Linked DNA regions of Variovorax paradoxus. The main gene of each other region encodes a partner of the protein of the gene in region 2 in a complex. Links are inferred from orthologs where the notes say so. Each region holds a gene or a part of one and is shown on either strand. Other genes may lie near its edges.

Region 1 (2,855 bases), 1.2 Mb from region 2 along the record:
AGTCGCCTTCCAGGCCGTGGCCGATGGCTTCGTGCAGCAGGATGCCGGGCCAGCCGGAGCCGAGCACCACGGTCATCTCGCCAGCCGGGGCCGGGCGGGCATCGAGGTTGGTCAGTGCGGCCTTCACGGCCTGGTCGACGTATTCGGCGATCTGCGCGTCGTTGAAATAGGCGAGGCCGAAGCGCCCGCCGCCGCCGCCCGAGCCGACCTCGCGCCGGCCGTTCTGCTCGGCGATCACGGTGACCGACAGGCGCACCAGCGGGCGCACATCGGCCGCCAGCGTGCCGTCGGCGCGCGCCACCAGCACCACATCGTACTCGCTCGCCAGGCCCGCCATGACCTGCGCCACGCGCGGATCGCGCGAACGCGCCAGCTTCTCGACCTTTTCGAGCAGCTTGACCTTGGCCGTGCTGTCGAGGGTGGAGATGGGGTCGACGCCGTTGTAGAGCGAACGGCTCGAGGCGATCTTGCGGGCTGGCGTCTTCACGCGGCCGGTGCGGCCGGCGGAAGAAATCGAACGCACCGTGCGGGCCGCGTCGAGCAGCGAGGCCTCGGAAATGTCGTCCGAATAGGCGAAGGCGGTTTTCTCGCCGCTGACCGCGCGCACGCCGACGCCCTGGTCGATGCTGAAGCTGCCGGTCTTGACGATGCCCTCTTCGAGGCTCCAGCCTTCGCTGCGCGTGTACTGGAAGTACAGGTCGGCGTCGTCCACCCGGTGGGAGGTGATCTCGGCCAGGGCCTTGCTCAAATGCGATTCGTCGAGGCCGAAGGGCGTGAGCAGGAGCTGTTGCGCCGTGGCGAGGCGCTCGATGGTGGGTTCGCGAGAGATCATGCCTGATTATTGCTCGCCCCCAGGCTTCGCGCACTTCGTGTCGCTTTCGCCCACCCCCTACCGGGGGCAACACCAGAGGCCCGGCAAAGCCGGTTCCTCGGTGTTTCTGGAATTAGCTCTGGGCCAGCTTCCGGGCCCGGGCGATCGACATCAGGATGCCCAGCCCCAGCCCCAGCGTGACCATGGCGGTGCCGCCATAGCTGATGAACGGCAGCGGCACGCCCACCACCGGCAGGATGCCGCTCACCATGCCCATGTTGACGAAGGCATAGGTGAAGAAAATCATCGTGACCGCGCCCGCGAGCAGGCGCGAGAACAGGGTCTGCGCCGTGGCGGCGATGGCCAGCCCGCGGAAGATCAGCAGGATGAAGGCCGCGATCAGCGTGAGGTTGCCCACCAGACCGAATTCCTCGGAATAGGCGGCAAAGATGAAGTCGGTGGTGCGCTCGGGAATGAATTCGAGGTGCGTCTGCGTGCCCTGCATGAAGCCCTTGCCGCCGACCCCGCCCGAGCCGATGGCGATCATGCCCTGGATGATGTGGAAGCCCTTGCCCAGCGGGTCCTTGCTGGGGTCGAGCAGCGTGCACACGCGCTGCTTCTGGTAGTCATGCAGCACGCGCCAGTCGACGCCGTCGGCGCACAGCTGCGACTCGAAGCCCACGATCAGCGTGACCGCCACGGCACCGAGCACCACCGGCGGCACGATCAGCTTCCACGGCAGCCCGGCAAAGAAGATCACCGCCATGCCGGCCGCCAGCACCAGCAGCGAGGTGCCCAGGTCGGGCTGCTTCATGATGAGCCCGACCGGCACCGCCAGCAGCACCGTGGCCACCACGAAGTCGAGCGGCCGCAGTTGGCCTTCGCGGCGCTGGAACCACCAGGCCAGCATCAGCGGCATCGCGATCTTGAGGATTTCGCTCGGCTGGATCACCACGCCCACGTTGATCCAGCGCTGCGCGCCCTTCTTGGTGATGCCGAACAGCGCCACCGCCACCAGCAGCGCCACGCCCATCGTATAGAGCGGCACGGCGGCCAGCATCAGCCGCTGCGGCGGCACCTGGGCCACCACGAACATGATGAAGCCCGCCAGCAGCATGTTGCGGCCGTGGTCGGCGAAGCGCGAGCCATGGTCGTAGCCCGACGAATACATGGTCAGCAGCCCGGCAAAGGCCAGCAGCAGCACGGCGAAGGCCAGAAAGCCGTCGAAGCCCTGGAAGATGGGCGCGACCCGGCGCGCCAGGGAGGGCTGGTTGAACACTGCGGACATGGGGGCGGATTATCCGCGCCCCGCGGCGCACCTCAGCCGAAGCCGAGCTGAACGACCGTGCGCCCCGGTCGGCTTTCGAGCGCCAGCCGGGCGCCGATGGCGGCGGCGCGCTCCGCAAGCGCCCGGGGCATCTGCAGCGCGTCGAAGCCCCGGCCGTCGTCGATCACGCGCAGCTGCACGGTGCCGGCCACCGCTTCGGCTTCGATCCGGAGGGTCTTCGCCTGGGCATGCTGCAGCACGTTGGAAATCGCCTCGAACAGCAGGAACTGCAATTGCCGCATGGCCTGCGCGTCGAGCCGCTTCACCTCGGGCACTTCCTCTACCGCCCATTCGAACTGAATGCCCGCGGCCGCCAGGCGCGGCTCCAGCCGGTAGCGCAGCGCCGCCAGTAGCGCACCGACGTCGCCCGGCGGCAGATGAATGGAGTCGATGGCCAGCTTGAGCTGGTCGAGCGAGTCGCGCAGCGTCCGCAGCAATTCCTCCGGACTGGCCTGGCCCGATTGCAGCTGCCGGATGGCCGAGCTGATGTGCGAGCCCACGCCGTCGTGCATGTCGCGCAGGATGCGTTCGCGCTCGTGGGTGCGCGCCTGGTCGCGCGCCACCTGTTCCAGCGCGGCGAAGGTGGATGCGAGTTCGCGCTCGCGCTGCGCGACGCGTTCGGCCAGGGCGGCGACTGAGCCGCGCGCCTGGACGCTCGCGGCGTGGAAGCGCCGCAAGACGATCAGCAGCAGCGCGATGCCGAAGAACACGGAGGAA
Region 2 (2,947 bases):
CGGGAGACCCGCAGCCGCTCGCGTACCTCGACGCACCTTCGAACCGCGAAGGCGGCGCGCTCGACATCACGCTCGAGGTGCTGCTGCAGACCGCGAAGATGCGCGCCGAAGGCGTGGCGCCAGCGCGCCTCACGCGCGGCAACACCACCGAGGCCGCCTACTGGACCGCCGCGCAACTGGTCGCGCACCACACGGTGAACGGCTGCAACCTGCAGCCCGGCGACCTGCTGGGCTCGGGCACGCTCTCGGGCCCCCGGCCCGACGAGGCCGGCTCGCTGATCGAACTCACGCAGGGCGGCAAGCAGCCGATCACGCTGCCCAATGGCGAAAAGCGCACCTTCCTCGAGGACGGCGACACGCTGGTGATTCGCGGCTACTGCGAGCGCGCGGGCGCGGTGCGCATCGGCCTGGGCGAGGTCAGCGGAACAGTTACCGCTTAGGGTTTTGTTCCCTCTCCCTCCGGGAGAGGGCCAGGGTGAGGGCAGCGGCCATCGTACGGGTGCCGCGCCTCATCGGCGGTACAGCGCCCTCACCCCCACCCTCTCCCGGAGGGAGAGGGAGCAAGATTCAGGGTGCGGTCGCGGCTGCGGCCGGCGCCGGCCATGCCACTTCGCTGGCCACGCGCGGCTTGCCGATCGGCGCGGTGGCCTTGCCGACCTTGATGGCGGCCATGTCGGCTTCGCTCGGATACTGGTCCGCGAGCCAGTAGTCGAACACGCGGCGTGCAATGGGCGCCGCGGCGCCCGCGCCCCAGCCGGCGTTCTCGACGACCACCGCCAGGGCGATCTTCGGATCGTTGACCGGGGCGAAGGCCATGAACAGCGCATGGTCGCGCTGGTGTTCTTCGAGCGCGCGCGCGTTGTACTTGGTGTTCTGCGCCTGCGTCACGGCCTGCGCGGTGCCGGTCTTGCCCGCCGCCTGGTAGGGCGCGCCCGCGAACACGCCGCGCGCGGTGCCGCTGGTGACCACGCTGGTCAGGCCCTCGCGAACCACCGCCACATTGGCTGCGGTGTAGCCCAGGTTCTCCGCCGGCAGCTTGGGCAGCGGCACCACCTGCCCGCTCACCGTGTTGCGCGTGGCCAGCACGAGGTGCGGCTTGTGCTTCAGGCCGCCGTCGGCCACGATGGACGTGGCCTGCGCGAGCTGCAGCATGGTGAAGGCGTTGTAGCCCTGCCCGATGCCCAGCGAAATGGTCTCGCCCGCATACCACTTCTTCTGCTCGGGCCGCTTGTAGGCGTTGCGCTTCCACTCGGTGCTCGGCAGCACGCCGCGCACCTCGCCGCCCAGATCGATGCCGGTGATCTGCCCGAAGCCCATCGGCTTCATGAAGTCGTGGATCAGGTCCACACCCATTTCGTTGGCCAGCGAGTAGTAGTAGATGTTGCTCGACAGCTGGATCGAGCGGCGCATGTCGACGCCGCCGATGTTGCCCTCGGGGCTGCCGAAGCGGTGGCCGCCGAAGTTGAAGTAGCCGGGGTCGTTCACCACCACGTTCGGGCCGCGCTTGCCGGTCTGCAGCGCCGCCAGCGCCATGAAGGGCTTGTAGGTGGAGCCGGGCGGATAGGTGCCGCGCAGCGCGCGGTTCAGGAGCGGCTTGTCGAGCGATTCGGTCAGCGCCTGCCAGCTCTCGGTGTCGATGCCTTCGACGAACAGGTTGGGGTCGAAGGTGGGCTTGCTCACGAAGGCCAGCACTTCGCCGGTCCTGGGATCGATGGCCACCAGCGCGCCGCGGCGGTCGCCGAACATGTCTTCCACCAGCTTCTGTAGCTTGATGTCGAGCGACAGCATCACGGTGTTGCCGGGCGTGGCCGGGTGGCTGGCGAGCCGGCGCACCGCGCGGCCGCCGGCCGAGGTTTCCATCTGCTCGACGCCGGTCTGGCCATGCAGCGTCTTCTCGTAGCTCTGCTCGATGCCCAGTTTGCCGATGTAGTCGGTGCCCTTGTAGTTGGCCTGGTCTTCCTCGGCCCAGTCTTCCATCGCGGTCTTCTCGCGCTGGTTGATGCGGCCGATGTAGCCGAGCACGTGCGAGGCCAGCTCGGCGTGCGGGTAGTTGCGGAACAGCCGGGCCTTGATCTCCACGCCCGGGAAGCGGTAGCGCTGCGCGGCGAAGCGCGCGACTTCCTCATCGCTCAGGCGGGTGCGGATGGGAATGGAATCGAAGCTGCGCGAATCTTCCCGCAAGCGCTTGAAGCGGCGGCGGTCGCGCGGCGAGACCTCGAGCACCTGAGTGAGGCTCTCGATGGTCTCTTCGACGTCGCCCACCTTCGAGGGCGTGATCTCCAGCGTGTAGGCCGAATAGTTCGAGGCCAGCACGATGCCGTTGCGGTCGAGGATCAGGCCGCGGTTGGGCACCACGGGCACGATGGCCGTGCGGTTGCTCTCGGCTTGCTCGGCCAGGTCTTCATGCCGCACCACCTGCAGGTAGAACAGGCGGGCGCCGAGCAGGCTGAACGCGAAGAGCACCACGAGGCCGATCACCACCACGCGGCGCTTGAAGCGCGCGAGATCGGCAGCGACGTTGCGGATTTCGGTCATGGCGTGCGAGCTTAGGCGCGGGCCATTGCCATGGCAACTGCTGGGGTCGAGGAGCCGGGGCGCGCCATGGCTACAGCGGCCGGTTCTCGTCAGGGTCCGGCGTGCGCAGCTGGGGCGCGAGCAGCAAGGCGGTGGCCAGCGGCCACAGCGCGGCCTCGATGGCCGGCGAGATCAGCACGCTCCAGCCCGGGAACACGCCGCCGCCGACCATCCGCGTGACCACCTCGATGAGCTGCGACAGCGCGAACAGCGGCAGCACCTGCAGCGCCTGCGAGGCCACCGGATACCACAGCAGGCGCCGGTGGATGGTGATCGCGAAGAAGCCCAGCGTGGTGTAGGACAGCGCATGCTGGCCCAGCATGGAGGCCTGGTGCACATCCATGCACAGCCCGAAGACGAAGGCCGCGCCGAT

The links.
Region 1: the proteins of mrdA (region 2) and rodA are in contact, whole or in part, in a crystal structure (PDB 6PL5), measured with the Thermus thermophilus proteins. The link is inferred for Variovorax paradoxus from one-to-one orthologs. Residues at the interface, in WP_223903432.1 of Thermus thermophilus: Arg4, Ile5, His6, Leu8, Ala9, Phe12, Ala15, Leu16, Leu19, Gly20, Arg22, Ala23, Trp24, Leu26, Gln27, Val28, Tyr31, Tyr34, Leu36, Leu43, Thr45, Asp47, Lys156, Gln157, Gly158, Ser160, Val184, Leu201, Glu202; in WP_223903423.1 of Thermus thermophilus: Phe161, Val165, Phe168, Val169, Leu172, Pro198, Tyr199, Glu202, Tyr211, Arg212, Asp213, Gln220, Val221, Gln223, Ser224, Ile226, Ala227, Ile228, Gly229, Ser230, Gly266, Phe267, Val270, Leu274, Tyr277, Gly278, Leu281, Phe285, Leu289, Arg297.

Annotation. Positions count from the first base shown.
Region 1 is NZ_JAUSXL010000002.1:1,019,598-1,022,452, forward strand. What follows is about bases 23-2,807. They hold rodA (rod shape-determining protein RodA), read right to left. Parts: upstream 2,100-2,807; coding sequence 945-2,099; downstream 23-944. Other genes in these bases: tldD (metalloprotease TldD), read right to left, coding at 23-832; QFZ47_RS08575 (sensor histidine kinase), read right to left, coding at 2,132-2,807. In the rest of the region: more of tldD, read right to left, coding at 1-22; more of QFZ47_RS08575, read right to left, coding at 2,808-2,855. UniProt on the Escherichia coli protein: Peptidoglycan polymerase that is essential for cell wall elongation. Also required for the maintenance of the rod cell shape. Functions probably in conjunction with the penicillin-binding protein 2 (mrdA).
Region 2 is NZ_JAUSXL010000002.1:2,206,435-2,209,381, reverse strand. Bases 52-2,928 are described here. They hold mrdA (penicillin-binding protein 2), read right to left. Parts: upstream 2,536-2,928; coding sequence 568-2,535; downstream 52-567. Other genes in these bases: mreD (rod shape-determining protein MreD), read right to left, coding at 2,606-2,928; fahA (fumarylacetoacetase), read left to right, coding at 52-440. Also shown: more of fahA, read left to right, coding at 1-51; more of mreD, read right to left, coding at 2,929-2,947. UniProt on the Escherichia coli protein: Catalyzes cross-linking of the peptidoglycan cell wall. Responsible for the determination of the rod shape of the cell. Is probably required for lateral peptidoglycan synthesis and maintenance of the correct diameter during lateral and centripetal growth.